Linked DNA regions of Rosistilla ulvae. Each later gene encodes a partner of the first gene's protein in a complex. Links are inferred from orthologs where the notes say so. Each region holds a gene or a part of one and is shown on either strand. Other genes may lie near its edges.

What was found.
Region 2: EC9_RS03755 (region 1) and odhB share a complex: the UniProt entries of both Escherichia coli proteins name them as parts of the 2-oxoglutarate dehydrogenase (OGDH) complex. The link is inferred for Rosistilla ulvae from one-to-one orthologs.

Annotation. Positions count from the first base shown.
Region 1 is NZ_CP036261.1:1,016,143-1,024,327, forward strand. Bases 2,682-6,040 are described here. They hold EC9_RS03755 (2-oxoglutarate dehydrogenase E1 component), read right to left. Parts: upstream 5,666-6,040; coding sequence 2,882-5,665; downstream 2,682-2,881. Other genes in these bases: EC9_RS03750 (SHD1 domain-containing protein), read right to left, coding at 2,682-2,716. Also shown: prfA (peptide chain release factor 1), read right to left, coding at 1-222; rpmE (50S ribosomal protein L31), read right to left, coding at 358-594; more of EC9_RS03750, read right to left, coding at 1,052-2,681; EC9_RS03760 (MBL fold metallo-hydrolase RNA specificity domain-containing protein), read left to right, coding at 6,175-7,509; EC9_RS03765 (M16 family metallopeptidase), read left to right, coding at 7,704-8,185. UniProt on the Escherichia coli protein: E1 component of the 2-oxoglutarate dehydrogenase (OGDH) complex which catalyzes the decarboxylation of 2-oxoglutarate, the first step in the conversion of 2-oxoglutarate to succinyl-CoA and CO(2).
Region 2 is NZ_CP036261.1:3,196,643-3,204,431, reverse strand. The notes cover bases 2,041-5,003. They hold odhB (2-oxoglutarate dehydrogenase complex dihydrolipoyllysine-residue succinyltransferase), read left to right. Parts: upstream 2,041-2,887; coding sequence 2,888-4,120; downstream 4,121-5,003. Other genes in these bases: EC9_RS11370 (FAD-dependent oxidoreductase), read left to right, coding at 4,219-5,003; EC9_RS11380 (endonuclease/exonuclease/phosphatase family protein), read right to left, coding at 2,041-2,603. In the rest of the region: EC9_RS11390 (DUF1501 domain-containing protein), read left to right, coding at 1-556; EC9_RS11385 (NAD(+)/NADH kinase), read right to left, coding at 575-1,474; more of EC9_RS11380, read right to left, coding at 1,572-2,040; more of EC9_RS11370, read left to right, coding at 5,004-6,915; EC9_RS11365 (helix-turn-helix domain-containing protein), read left to right, coding at 7,256-7,789. UniProt on the Escherichia coli protein: E2 component of the 2-oxoglutarate dehydrogenase (OGDH) complex which catalyzes the second step in the conversion of 2-oxoglutarate to succinyl-CoA and CO(2).

The sequences.
Region 1 (8,185 bases):
GGGATCGTCGGTCTCTTCGATGATCTCTTTGCAGCCGCGGATCTCATCGGTCAGCTTCTTGAACGTGCGGAACTTGTTGGCCATCTTGGCCAGTCCGCCATGTTCGCGAGCGACGGCCGACATCAGCGTCCCGTCGGACTGAACCGCCGGGTCGGACATCTGGCGTTCGAGGTCGAGGAACCGTTTCAGCTTTTCGTCTAGCGTGTCGCGAATGGAAGTCATGGTATTGGTCGCTGGGCACGCAGCCGGCGTGCCGATGAACTTCTGTAAGACGCGCCGGCTGCGCGCCTTATAAGCATAAAAACAGCCATCGCGTTAACACGCGACGGCTGGATGTTGGTCGTTCCGATTCGGTAGCTATTTCTTCTTCTTGGCCTTGGCCAGGCTGGCGTAGCTGCCGGCAGCGAACTTCTTCTGGAACTTATCGATCCGACCCGCGGTATCAACAAATTTCAGCTTGCCCGTGTAGAAAGGGTGACACATGTTGCAAATGTCGATCTTCAGTTCGGGCTGAACGCTGCGTGTTGTAAACGTGTTACCGCAACCACAAGTGACTTCGGTGGCTTGGTAATTAGGGTGGATTCCCTCTTTCATCGTTTTGGCTCCGGTATCGGCGACAGAGATTGGCTTTGTACAATCTCGGATCGGGCTTTGATTTAAAATTGGATCTGTTGGCAGGTGCCGCACAGTTTGCTGGATGTCCGAATCACGAATCGTATGCGATACCTGGGTGTTTGGGCAAGCCCTGATCGTTTCACAGGTTATCGCGAGCTGCGATTTAAGACGCGATTTTTTGCGGCGGTCTCCCCCGCAAGTGGGGTGATTCTTTGCTGTGGCAGCCGGTCTCCGATGATTTCTTCGTTGGTTTTACCACTTCGGCTTCAGCCGCAATCGGGAATTCGGCAGCTTTGCCGGGCGTCTTGCCGTCCCAGCATCCCAATCCTCCCGTGATCCCCGCAACTTTTGGAATTCGCCCGGTGCTGGCGTCACCGCGCGGGCGCATCGCTTAGCGATTTGAGGGGGGGATGCCGAGTGGCAGTCGCCGCATCGGTTACGGTTCGAAGGGGTTTTCGGCGTGGAGGGCGGCTTCCCAATCATTTAGATAGGCCTGGTCGGCGGAGCTGAGCTTTTTCACCGGAACGGTCACTTCTCGCCCGTCGGTTCGCTTCAACACCGCGCCACCATTTTCGACTCGCAACAGATTGGCTTCGATCTTGAATCGCCCCGTGGCGTCGGACCACGTTCGAACGGGACTGGTCCCCTCGGCTGTCATCGGTGCGTCGGGTGCCGAAGCGGGTTCGTTTGGTTGCGGTAATTGCTCGGGAGCCAGTTGGATGTTGCGGCGTTTGACAGTGACCTTCCGCGAGCTGCCGGCACGCCGGCGAACGACCACGCTTTTGTCAGCGTTCAACGAGACGATCTCTCCGGGGAACCAGAAGGATCCGTGCTCTTGGAACTGGACGATCTGGCCGACATACAACGGCGTCAACGCATCGACTTCGCGGTCGGTCGACTTCACCGTCCCAAATCCGCGGTAGGCCTTCTTCAGATCTTGGACCACCTTGTAATCGGGCGCCCATCGCATCAAGGCGCTCTGAGCTGCGGAGCGCAGTTTTTTGTCCTCGTGCTCGATGTGAGCCTCGATCGCCGCGGCGACCTTCGGGCTGGGATCCGCCACGCTCTTCTTCGCCAACGCTTCTAGCTGAGCCTGGATTCTTTTATCATCTCCCGACCGGAGATCGGCGATCGCTGCCGCCAACTCCTCTTCGGTCAGCGGTCGCTCCGCCTCTTCCTTGGCTTGCTTCGCCGCCATCGCCCGCTCTTCGGCGATTCGCTTGGCTTCCGCCTCCATGCGATCGAGCGCTTCGCTGGAGATGCGATCATATTTCACATGGATCGGAACGGTCACGGTCGTGTTGCCGTCGTTGACGGTCAACGTGTACTGGATGTCGATGGCATCGGGCAGAGCCGTGCTTCGGTCGAACGTCCAGGAGCCGGAGCCGGTCATTTCATAGGTCTGTTTCTTGTCGTTGACGGGCATCGTCAACTGATACGACTTGCTGATCTGCACTCGCCCATCCTGCTGGCCAGTGATTGCATATTTTGTGACCTCCCCCGCTGCACGCACGTCCTTGGGACCGCTGTCGCCGCGGCCAAAAGGATCCAACGGCCCGAAGCGTCCTCCCATTCGACCACTCGGTTCGTTTTTGGTGATCGACACGCCCGAGTCGTTCGTCCACGCCTGCGTCTCCTCTTCGGGGAGCGTCTCGAATGGCATCAGCGATACGTTCCCCAGCAGGTAGGGCAGTTGGGAATCGCCGGTCATCGCCAAGACCTCGCCGCGTGACGAAAGCGTGATCTGGTTTGTGGTCGTCACCTTGCCAGCAAAGGTTGGGCGGGAGAAAGGGCGAGGAATTGATGGCGGTCCAAGCCGGCGGCCAAAGGGAACCTGGCGTCCTTTGAATTTCTTCGATTCCGACAGCCCGCCATGGTAGGTCAACCGAAGCTGGTCATCCTTCGCTGCGTTGACTGTATATTTCGTCACGCCCTTGTAGGTGATCGTTTCATCGTCGCCATCGACGACGATTTCGAAGCGATAGGCAAAACGCGAACCCGGCTCGGGAGCATACCGTAGTGGTTCGGCCGAGAGATTTTCAGGAGTGGCCGCTGCGATCGTAGCACAGCCCACCAACGCAATCGAAATCTTCAGCAACATCGAACAACCTCCGCCTGGTCGGACAAATCCATGAAAGACATGAATTCTCCAGGGTGGAGGTTCGCGACGCAAGCAAAGTTCTCTACGAATTCACTTTACCACCATCTGCCGCCACGACGACGCTCGTCTTCGTCGTGGCAGGCATTTGAGCGACTGGTGGCTCTGTTACAGCGAAGCAAAGGCGGCTTCGATCAGTTCTTCCTGCTCCAGTTTGTGCGTTCGCATCGATCCTGTCGAAGGGCTGGCCGATTCGACGCGGCTGACGCAATGCAGGTTGAAGCGTTCGGCTAATTGATCGCCATAGTTCAGCTTCAAATATGGCCAAGCACCCATGTTTTTCGGCTCTTCTTGAACCCAGAAGATGTCGTTCCCGGCCGCGTAGCCGCCAAAGGCGCTCATCAGTTCATGCGTCTTCAGTGGGTACAGTTGCTCGATCCGCAAGATCGCAACATCCTCGAGGCCACGTTGCTTGCGAGCTTCCAAGAGGTCGTAGTAGACCTTGCCGGTGCACAACAGGATCCGCCGGGCGTTGTCGGGGGAGACCTGCGTGTCGGGCAAGATCTTGCGGAACTGTCGAGCTTCCAGGTCTTTCAAATCGGAGACAACCAACGGATGCCGCAGCAAGCTCTTCGGCGTCAGACAGATCAGCGGTTTCCGCCAACGACGCAGGACCTGGCGTCGCAACAAGTGGAAGTACTGTGCCGGAGTGGTCGGCTGGCAGATCTGGATGTTGTGCTCTGCCGCCATCGCCAGGAAGCGTTCGACGCGCGACGAACAGTGCTCGGGCCCTTGCCCTTCAAAGCCGTGTGGCAATAACATCACCAATCCGCTCAAGCGATTCCACTTGTCTTCGGCGCTGGCGATGAACTGGTCGACGATCACTTGGGCACAGTTCCAGAAGTCGCCAAACTGAGCTTCCCAAGCACACAGGCCCTCGGGACAGTCGAGGCTGTAACCGTACTCAAAACCTAGAACGCCAGCTTCGGACAGCGGGCTGTTGGCGATCTCGAACTTCGCTTGGTCGGGAGCCAGATGTTCCAGCGGAGTGTAAATCGAACCGCTCTCTTCATCGTGCAGCACCGCGTGCCGCTGGCTGAACGTCCCGCGTTCGCTGTCCTGGCCGGTCAAACGAATGCGACGCCCTTCGGTCAATAGCGTTGCGAAAGCCAACGCTTCGCCGGTGGCCCAGTCGACCGGCAGCTTACCGGCAGCCATCTCGCGACGCTGTTCGTACGGCCGCTTCAGTTTGCGATGGAGATTAAATTCTTGCGGGATCGTGGTCAGCGTTTCCAGCAGCTCCGAGAGCCGCTTTTTGTCGACGCCGGTGACCACGGTATCGTTTTCGGGTTCGGGGCCGCCGACGTATTCCGACCACGATCCGCCGAGCGATTGCACATCGGGAACAAACGGAACGGTCCGGGTCGCTTCGAATTCACGCTCCAGTTTGTCCTGCCGCTTGCGATGCAGTTCCTTCGCCTCTTCGTCGGTCATCTGGCCCAGCTTCAGCAATCGCTTGCGGTAGCTCTTGCGAACACTCTGCCGCGCATCGATCTCGCGATACATCTCCGGCTGCGTGAACCGTGGCTCATCGCCTTCGTTGTGCCCCCAACGACGGTAGGCGTACATATCGATCACGACGTCGCTGTGGAATTCGCGACGGAAATCCATCGCCAAGTTGACGACTTGAGCTACCGCTTCGGGATCTTCGCCATTGACGTGGAAGATCGGGATTTGCAGCATCTTGGCGATGTCGGTCGCGTAGGTCGTGCTGCGTCCTTCGCGCGGTTCGGTCGTGAAACCGACCTGATTGTTGATCACTACGTGCAGCGTACCGCCGGTGTGGTAGGCCTTCAACTGGCTCAGGTTCAGCGTCTCTTGCACGACACCTTCGCCCGCGAACGCCGCGTCGCCGTGGATCAAGATCGTGACCACGTCCTGTCGCTTCGAATCGCCATAGCGATCCTGCTTGCAACGCGTCCGTCCCAGTGCGACCGGATTCACGTATTCCAGATGGCTCGGGTTGAAGCACAACGAGATGTGCATCTTGTCGCCCGAAGCGGTCTTCCAATCGCTGCTGTATCCCAGGTGGTACCGCACGTCGCCGCCGCCGCGATGCAATTGCGGATCGGGATCGTCGAACGACCAGAAAATATTGAGCGCTCGTTTCTTGAAGATGTTCGCCAGGACGTTCAACCGTCCGCGGTGAGCCATCGCCATGACCACTTCTTTCACGTTGTGCTGGCCACATTTTTCCAAGGCGAGATCCAACAACGGGATCAAGCTCTCGGCTCCTTCCAACGAGAAGGTCTTGGCGCCGACGAACTTGCGGCGAACGAACTCTTCGAAAATCGTCGCGTCGGCCAATCGCGAGTAGATCCGGCGTTGGACCTCGTGCGACAGCGGCATCCGATTCTCGCCGACTTCCATGCGACGCTGCAACCAATCGCGGATGTTGCGATTGTCGATGTGCATGAACTGGGCGCCGATGTTGCGGCAGTAGGTGTTCCGCAGTTGTTGCAGCACGTCGTTGAGCGTCCGCCCCTGGACATTCTCCAGAGCGCTCGAATCGAAGGGCCGCGACAGATCGTCTTCGGTCAGCCCGTAGGATTCGACATTCAGTTCGGGGCATCCCTTTTGGGCCATCCCCAGAGGGTCGACTTGAGCGACCAAGTGACCGCGGACCCGGTATTCGCGGACCAGTTGGTCGACTTGGTCCTGCATCCGCGCCAACCACAGCGCGTGCTCGGTCACGTTGCCTAACGCTTGCCCATCGGGGCTGCCGTTCCCTTGGACCGCCGCGGCCGCCGCTTCGCTCAACTTGGCCGTTGTCTCATCGGTCGCCACGAGGAACTGCTCGAAATACTGTCGCCAACCGGGCGACACGCTTTCGGGGTCCTTGACATATTGAACGTATAGGTCGTCGATGTAGCCCAGGCTATATGTGTTCATCGTTGTTCGTTGCCGCTTGTGTTACTGCCAGCGAGGCATCTGGATGCAAGTAAGAAAGGTCACTGGCCAGATAGGTGTTCGCAGGATCGCGCACCCGCCAGCAGCAAGAGTCGAGGGATGGCATGCCGACACCACAAAGAAGATCGCGTTCCAAGGGTGCTCTAACCGCATCGGGAACACCGATACGACGGTGGTTACTTCGCGTGGTGGAGAATGACAACATTGCGTTATTCAATGCGAAAAGGTGCCACTGGTTTAGCCGCACGAAGTTTCAGGCAGGATTCTGCAGATTCGTCCTTCAATCTGCATGATGTTGCAGATCCATCCTTCGATCTGCGTTGAGAACTCAATCATAGCAACTTGGGGCAAGCTGGCTATGGCATTTTGCACGCTCCTTGAGCGAAATTTCCAACTCGCCCGACAGCCAACTAACGATCTCCGTGGGACTCCATAGATTGATACACTGAAGGGATCGATATCATTTGAAAATTCCGCGTGCGAGGCAGGTCATGAAACTGATCCATCACGGTGGTCACTTAGGGGTTACGGGGTCGTGTCACCAATTGTGGACCGACGACGAGCATAGTCTGCTGGTCGATTGCGGCACCTTTCAAGGCGACGACGCACGCGATCATCCCAACCCAGAGATCAAGTTCTCGCTGCGTGGGATCGAGTCGCTGCTGCTGACCCACGTCCACATCGACCACTGTGGGCGGATACCGCATCTGATCGCCGCCGGGTTCGAACAACCGATCTATTGCAGCGGGCCGACGGCGCGGCTGCTGCCGTTGGTGATGCAGGACGCGCTGAAGATCGGCTTCACGCGGAACCAGCGGCTGATCGATAAATTCAACGACAAGATCGCCAAGCTGCTGCAACCGCTTCCCTATCACCAGTGGCATCCGATCCAAGGCGGCTGCAAGCTGCGGCTCCGCCCCGCCGGGCACGTCCTGGGTTCGACGATCTTCGAAGTCGAATTGCCCAACGGCCAGATGGCGGTCTTTTCCGGCGACCTGGGTCCGCGGCACGCGCCGCTATTGACGGAGTTTTCCTCGCCCGAGCGGGCCGACCTGCTGGTCATGGAGAGCACCTACGGCAACCGCATCCACGAGGGAAGGGCCGACCGACAGTCGCGGCTGGAGGCCGTCTTGCGGAAAACGCTCGACGACAAAGGAGTCACAATCATCCCGGCCTTCAGCCTCGGCCGAACGCAGGACATCCTGTTCGAAATGAACGGGATCTTTGAAGCGATCCAGAAACAACAGGGCCGCAGTCTAATGAAGCAGGTCGATGTGATCGTCGACTCGCCGCTGGCCAGCCGGTTCACGCAGATCTACGACGACTTGCAGGAGTTCTGGTCGGCGGAGGCTCAAGGCGTGCTCAAGACCGACGACCAACCGCTGGTCTTCGAAAACCTGACCACCGTCGGCGATCATCAAGAACACCTCGCGACGCTCGACCAACTGGTCAAACACAAACTGCCCGCGGTCGTCGTCGCGGGCAGCGGGATGTGCACCGGCGGCCGGGTGATGAATTATCTGCGGCGATTGATCGGCGAACCGACCACCGACATCGTCTTCTGCGGCTACCAGGCGCGTGGCACTCCGGGCAGCTACATTCAACGCGGCAGCGACTGGGTGCGGCTGGACGGTCGCAAATACCAGATCCGTGCGGATGTGCATCAACTGAGCGGCTACTCGGCCCACGCCGACCAACGCGACCTGCTGCGGTTCGTCGCTGGCTTCACCGAAAAACCGTACCGGATCCGTCTGGTCCACGGGGAGTATCACGTTCGCAAAGCGCTGGAAGCCGAATTGGACCAGCGCGGTTATCATGTTGATTAACGCGTGCCAGCAGCGTCAGTTAGATAGGAAGCAAAGTGCTGCCGCGATACAATCAGAAACGCTGCTGCGCAAGCGCGTTCCGCAAATCTACGATTCGAAATAAGGATACCACTGTGAATCGCACAACTCTTTTGTTGATGGGTCTTGTCGCCCTGACGGCCATTTGTGCGCCCCACACGTTTGGCGAGGGCCCCATGAAAGTTACGGAAATCGAAGGAATCAGCGAATATGAACTCGACAATGGATGCAAGATCCTCTTGTTTCCCGATCCGTCGAAACCTGTCGTAACGGTGAACGTGACGATCTTCGTCGGTTCGCGGCACGAAGGCTACGGTGAAGCCGGGATGGCTCACCTGTTGGAACATATGCTGTTTAAAGGAACGCCGTCGCATCCCGAGATCCCCAAACTGCTGCAAGACCACGGCGCCCGCTTCAACGGCACCACCTGGACCGATCGCACAAATTACTACGAAACGCTCCCCGCCAGCGACGAGAACCTCGAGTTCGCGCTCCGCTTGGAAGCCGATCGCTTGGTCAACAGCACGATCAAGGGAGAGGATCTGGCCAGCGAGATGTCGGTCGTCCGCAGCGAGTTCGAGAGTGGTGAGAACGATCCCAGCCGGATTCTGATGCAACGCATGCAATCCGCCGCCTACGAATGGCACAACTACGGCAA
Region 2 (7,789 bases), 2.2 Mb from region 1 along the record:
CAGCGGCGAGACGGCGGAGACGCTGGCGATGTACGGAGCCGATCGCGGCGACACGGCGGCGTTTGGCAAGCAGTGCCTGATGGCGCGGCGACTGGCCGAATCAGGCGTACGATTTATCGAGGTGACCAAAGGGGGCTGGGACCATCACCAAAACCTTTCGACCGATCTGCCGCAGCGGTGCGGTGAGATCGATCAACCGATCGCCGGTCTGCTGGCCGACCTCAAGCAGCGCGATCTCCTAAAGGACACGTTAGTGATCTGGGGAGGCGAGTTCGGGCGGACGCCGGCGGCTCAAAACGGCGACGGCCGCGATCATAACAACAAAGGTTACACGACCTGGATGGCGGGAGGCGGCGTGAAGCCTGGCTTCAGCTATGGCGAAACCGACGAACACGGCTACGCGGCGGTCACCGATCCGTGCCACATCCACGATTGGCACGCCACGATCCTGCACCTGATGGGGCTCGATCACACGCGGCTTACCTACCGTTACGCCGGTCGCGACTTCCGCCTAACCGACGTCCATGGCAACGTGATGAAGAAGATCATCGCTTGAGCGACAGCTTGCGAAGGATCAGTTTTTGCTGATCGTATTGCCGCTCCAACCCAGCTTTTCGCGGAGTGTTCGATAATCGTTTTGCCCGGGCACGGCAACCATTTGGAAACTGTAGGGCGATCGCTGCACGCGAACGCGGTCGCCCGGTTGGATCACATCGACGACGCGGCCATCGACCACAAGGCTCGTCGAATCGTTGGGGTTGGCGACCGAAAGATCAAACGTTCGGTCGGCGGTATCGACAACCGAGCGGTGCGTCAGCGTATGGGGGCTGATCGGCGAGATGACAAACGCTTGCAGATTCTTCCGCAAGATCGGCCCGCCCGCCGAAAGGTTGTGGGCTGTCGAACCGATCGGCGTGCTGATGATCAACCCGTCACAGCTGTAGCTGGTTGCATGAACTTGGTCGACCGAAAGGTCGATGCTGAGGATTCGATAAGGCGGCCCGCCGAGAATCGCCGCTTCGTTTAATCCCAACTGGATGGCGATCTCTTCGCCGTCGCGGATGATCGAAGCTCTCAACATCAAATGGTCGACGAGTTCGCAATCGCCATTGGCAACGGTCCCCCAGATATCGAGGAAGGCGTCGGGAGTGAGCGCGGCAAGGAAACCGAGGTGTCCACAATTGACGCCCAAGATCGGCAGCTGGTTCTCGCCCATCTGCCGCGCTGTTTGCAGGATCGATCCGTCACCGCCTAACACGATCACGAGATCATGGTCGGTGTTTTCAAAGTCGTAGCTGAAATCGAGGTCGACCGCCGCTATCTCCGCTCGATCGGCGATCAACGAACGCAGGCGATTCAGTTCCGACGCGACGCTTGGTCGATCCAACGCACCGACGACAACGACATCGGGTCGCGTTCGCCCGGCGCGTGGCCAGCACGGTCGTTTTTCTTCAGACGATTCAGATTGCGACATGAGAGCCTGGCACTGTTGGATGTAGTTTGTGTTTGCGCAGCGTCATCATACGCCAGCCGCAGCCGAGATGCATATTTTTGCAGACAGACGCGTGTGATTAGAACTGCACCGCTTCGCGGATCTGGAATTCGGCCCAGACCGGCAGATGATCGCTGATCGCTTCGGCTTCAGCGATCGTCAGGTTGTATTGCCGCAGGAAATCGATAGCCCCCGAATCGCCGAGGAATTCCGTCGTATGATTGCGGTTGAACAACAGGTTTGCCGTTTGGCGTTGGGCGTGGATGTCCGAGGGCGTGCCTTCCAGGGCGAAGCGAATATCGGCAGATGCAAATCCGGCCAGTTCGTGATCGCCGGCAAAAAAGCAGCCGGCCAGAATCACATCGTCCTCGCCGCGACCGTCGTTCTGGATCGAATGGAACAGCGACGTCAGCAGTTCAAGTTCCTTCTGCGGATTGTCGGGATCGACGTAGACGTTGGCCATCGAGAAGGTCCAAGCATCTTGTGGATCGACGCCGACGGTGCGGAACCATCCGACCAGCGGTTCGTAGGCGATCTGATTCGCTGGGTCGGTAATTGTATAGGTTTGCTTGAGGTCGGCTTCGACTCGTTGGCGATCGAAGACAAACCCGAGCAGTTGTTGATATCCGTCTGGTCCAACTTGCGGGCCTGCGATGAAATCGTAAGTCCGGCCGTCGCGATTCAGATGTTCGACGATTCGGGGGAACAGTTCGCGGCGATCGGCATCGACTTCCTGAACCGCGATCAGATCGATTTGCTGCAGCAACCGCACGATAAAGTCCATCGTCTTGGGATCGTTGAGCTTATCGCGACTGAATTCCCGCAGGTTGAAGGTCCCCAGGCGGATGGTGCCTGCGGGCCCTTGTCGGCTGGAAACCGTCTGTACCCCAACGCCGGGAAGAGTCGGCAGCGCCGGAGCTCCTGGCGCGGAGAAACCGCTGCCCGGTTCGGCGGTCGCCGACGTGAACATCGCGCGGAGATCCGCGACCACGCCGGCGCTCGATTCGCGTCGCTTGAAGTGCAGCCCGTCGATCCCTTCGATCTCGTAGAATTTGACCAACGCGACTATCGCAATCACAGATACGACGATGAGTTTAAGGACAAACTTCATTTTTGCGGTCTCCGAGCCCCGGGACATGCGATCACCAATGATTTCCTTGTTTTCGGCGATTTCGGTTAATGGAAGTCAGTCGCGACGGCCGCTTCGATCGATCCCAACGCCAGCGAAGCGGATTGCAACGATCTTGACGATCGCGACGGCAACGGCTAATGGCAGGCTGACAAAAAGCTCGATGATCGGTATCCTGGAGACTTCCCAAGCCGTGTCGGATTGGCGCGGTGCGGAGTTCCCATTACTCGCACATTTTCCTGCCGCTATCTACAGTTAAACATCTCATGGTTGAAGTCAAAGTACCCACCGTCGGCGAATCGATCAGCGAAGTTCAAATCGGCCGTTGGCTGAAGCAACAAGACGAATGGGTCGAAGCGGACGAAGATCTGGTCGAAATCGAAACCGAAAAAGCTTCGGTTCAAATCCCGTCGCCCTCGGCCGGCTATCTGCGGAACATCACCAAGCAGCAGGATGAGTTTGCCAAAGTCGGCGACGTGATCGCTCAGATCGAAGCCGGTGAAGCGCCATCGGCCAACGGATCGGCATCGACCGCCGCTGCGGCACCGGCTGAAGAAGCCGGCGACGACGCACGCGTGATGCCAGCGGCAGCCCGATTGATCGCCGAACACAACCTCAACCCGGCCGATATCAAAGCGACCGGACCTGGCGGACGCCTGTTGAAGGAAGACGTCGTCGACCACATCTCCGGCGCGACGATCTCCAAAGTTCCAGCCGCCGCGCCGAAGCAACCGGCTCCCGCAGCGGTTAAGAAGACCGAAGATCGTCCGCGGACGTCGTTGATGACGTCGGGCGAACATCGCGCCGAAGAAGTGAAGCCGCTGAGCATGTTGCGTCGCACGATCGCCGCACGCTTGGTCGAAGCCCAACACAACGCGGCACTGTTGACCACGTTCAACGAAATCGACATGGAACCTGTCAAGGAATTGCGATCCAAATACAAGGACGCGTTCCAGAAGAAGCACGGCGTCAAGCTGGGCTTTATGTCGTTCTTCGCCAAAGCGGCTGTCGAAGCGCTCCGCCGCTTCCCCGCTGTCAATTCGGAGATTCGTGGCAACAACATCGTCTATCGCCATTATTATGACATCGGAATCGCGATCGGTGGCGGTAAAGGACTTGTTGTGCCGATCCTGCGAAACGTGGAGTTCATGTCGTTTGCCGACGTCGAACGCGCGATTTCCGATTTCGCTGACGACGCTCAATCCAATCGGTTGAACCCGCAAGATCTCGATGGTGGAACGTTTACGATCAGCAACGGCGGGATCTACGGATCGCTGCTGTCGACGCCGATCGTTAATCCTCCGCAGAGCGGCATTTTGGGATTGCATTCGATCCAAGATCGTCCCGTTGCTGTCAACGGCCAAGTCGTGATCCGTCCGATGATGTACGTCGCGTTGACCTACGACCATCGCGTTGTCGACGGCCGCGAAGCTGTCAGCTTCCTGCGTGTTATCAAAGACGTTTTGGAAGATCCAGCACGACTGTTCCTGGAAGTGTAGAATGGGGCGATTGTCGTCCCTTCGGGTGGAATAGTGGCCCATTATGCAACCGCCAAAGGTGAAGGTTCGACAACCGAACCTTCATCGGAGCCGTTGCATTGAACCTCTCGCTTTCACGCAGCTTGCGTTTTCGCACCGCTGCGTTTTTTCTTTTGTTTGCCCTGCTGGGCCCTGCCAACGCTGGCGCCGCCCCCGCGTCGACAGCCACGGTCAACACGGATCTGTTGATCGTGGGAGCGACCGAAGCGGGCTGGGCCGCGGCGATTCAAGCCGCTCGCGGCGGTGTCGAATCGATCGCGATCGTGCACGATGGTCGCTGGTTCGGCGGCCAGTTCACCGAACAGGCGTTAGCCTGCGTCGATGAAGATAAAGGTGTCGGCCGCGTCGGTTGGGGCGTCGACTGGCATCCGATGAAGCGATCGTTCCATCGTTCGGGGCTCTTTAAGGAGCTGATGGACCGAATCGAAGCGTTTAACTCGCAAAAGTATGGCTCGCCGATGCCGGGGCGTCCCTTTCACGGGCCGTCGACCTATCGGCCGGCCGAAGCCGAAGCGATCTTCCGCGAGATGATCGCTCCCTACATCGACAGCGGCCAGATCCGCGTCCACTGGAACCTGTATCCAGTGGCTGCCGACGTGCGAGGTTCCCGGCTGCATGGCGTTACGTTTGCAGCGACCGATGGTGGCGAAGGGCGATTGTCCGTCGAAGCGCCGCTGACGATCGATGCCTCCGACTGGGGCGAGGTGATCCAGGTCGCGGGAGCTGGCTTTCTGTGCGGTCCCGATCCCAAGTCCCGTTTCGGTGAACCGAGTGCTCCCGATGATCTGAGCAGCCATCCTGCAAACGAGATGAATCCGATCACCTGGGCGATGATCGTCGCCGAATCGGAGGGGGAGACGCCGATCGGTCGACCGCCGCGATTCGACGATCGCAATTACCCGCGGGCTACACATTTCAGTCGACAAGAGTTTGACGATCTGCAGTGGGACCAAGCGAATCCGGGGCTGGGAGCGATCCCGCACTGGCCCGATGCGGGAAAACAATCGCCGCGTCAATTGAGCGTCTACACGGTCCGGCGAATCGTCGACGGAACGACAAGCCGCGATGGGAAGACATCGATTCTGTTGAACTACATGAACGGCCAGGACTATCCGTTGGAACGCTTGCCGGCACCGGTCGTGAAGGCGTTGGAATCGACCGCCGAAGGAGCATCGACGCAGAACATCGTGACGATGAATCGTGGTCAGCGCCAGATCATCTTTGACGATGCGAAACAACATGCGTTGGGCGTGCTGTATCACTTGCAGAACTTCGTCGATCAGCGAGCCACCGACAAAACGAACAGCTTCCGCCGGTTCCACTTGAGCGACGAATTCGGCACGCCCGATCGGCTGCCACCGAAACCGTACATCCGCGAGGGGCTGCGATTGCAGGCGATGTACATGATGCGCGAACAGGATGGCCGCAATCGCGATGGCGTCACGAAGAACCGGGCCAAGGAGCGATTCGCCCATGTGATGTATCCCGATGGCCTGTTCGCCTGGCAGTTTCACTACGACTTCCACCGCACCGGGCGAACATACTTGAAGTCCGAAGGGAATGAAGGACCGTGGATCGATTTCCATAAGCCGAATCGCCACACGAACTTCATGAGCGATCGATCGGTCTTTCCGTTGCGGAGCCTGATTCCGGCCGAGCTGGACGGCCTGATCGGATCGCAAGGGAATGTTGGTTTCAGCAGCATCGTCAGCGCGGCGATCCGGTTGCACGATCAACGGATCCACATCGGTCAAGCGAGCGGCGCTGTGGCGGTGGTCGCGCTGCGGGAGGGGATCGATCCGCGAGCGATCCCCTACGACCGAGCGTTACTCGAATCGGTTCGCCACGAATTGTGTGATGCCGGCGCTGCAGGAGTACCGCTGTTGATCTGGCCCTTCCGCGACCTCGATCCGAGCCACGCCGCGTTTGTCGCGATCAATCGCCTAGCGGCGCTCGGACTGTTGCCGATCGATCCTCGCGAAGTCGACTTCGCCCCCGACTCTCCCGCCACCGAGGCGTGGCTGGCATCGCTTAGCGACCGCGGTTACGAATACGAACCGTCTGTCGAAACCGAGGTCACTCGCGGTGAGATCTGTCGACAGTTTTGGGATCAGATTCAGCAGCAGGATTGGGCGCGATTCGCTTTCCACCGCGTCGACGCTCGCGACGCCGATGGGGATGGCATCGTCGACCGCGATGATTCGCTGTTGTTCACGCCTAACGAGCCGATTGTGTTCGAGATCGAGCGACCGAAGCTTGGGCCCGACAGCGACGGAGTCCCAGCGGTGGAACTGACCAGCGGAAACGCTGGCGATCGCCGCTTGATCGACTTCCGCGGTCCCGGCGGTTCGCAGGCGAAGGGTTGGTCGGATGATCACGGCGACCTGTTTGATGACGCTCGCGGCTACGGCTGGGGCCGCGATCTGCGTTCCAACCATCGCCGACGCCACGCGATGGAAGGCCCACGCGACACGTTCCTGTTCACTCGCGGCCGCGACGTTTGGGAGTGCACGCTTCCCGACGGAAAGTATTCGGTGACGGTCTGCGTTGGCGACTCGGGACACGACCAGCCCGGTCAGAACGTCGTCGTCGAAGGCGTTCGTTTCGCCAAGGACCTGTCGACGGTGGCGGGGATGTTTGCCGAGCGGACCAAGGTCGTCGAGGTCCGCGACGGGCGGCTCTCGGTCGAACTAGGCAAGCCGTCGGTGTCAACGAACACGGCGATCAACTGGCTGGCGATCGAATCCGCCGATTGAGTGGGCTTCCTGTTAGAGCGTCCGCAGCGGCGGAATGGCTGAGAGCGTATGCAAGGTGAACGCTGCGTTGAGCGACGTCCGGCAGGTACACTCGCGTCGCGGAATCCGCTTTGCCCTAGGTCAACAATCGACGGATGACTTTTCCTGGCGATTGCGGGTCCAAATGGGGATTACTTTCGTTAAATAACAGGCAAGCATGGATAGATCATTGCCCTGGGCTAGCGTCGAACCGTGGTCGATTCGCAAGTGTGCCATGACAAGAAGGTGTAGAATGACGGTGTAATGCGACTCATCTGCGCCCCTCATCGACCTCAAAAGCTAAGAGAGGACGCTAACAACCATGAACGGATCCTCCGTCTTTCGCCAACAGATCATCTCGGATATCGCGGACTGGGACAGTTCGGCATTTGGTTCGGCGATCGATATTGTCCAGCTGACACCGGGACGTTTTTCCAGCACGCAACAGATCGTCGACTTGGGGTGCCTGCAAGTGCTTCGGATGTCGGTCAATCAAGCGGTGGCCGCACGCGGTCGTGGGGCCACGTCGCGATACGCCGCTGTGATGTTCGACGACTCTCACGAGGGTGATTTCGCGCACGTCCGGATCCAACGCGATCGGTTAGTTGTCCTGCCGCCCGATTTAGATTTTGATGCGTGTGTCAAACAGCAAGGCTTTCGCTGCACCGCGACCTTCATTTCGTCGCAATATGTCGAAGACTATTACCGCACTCTGACCGGGCAAACGCTCTGCCTGCCCGCGGAAAACAAGACAGGTTTGATCGCCGACGATGCGATCGCCGCCCGAGTTCAGTTGTGTGTCGATGCGTTGTTGGATGCCGCCAGCAACAACGACGAGTGCGTTCAGCATGCCGAG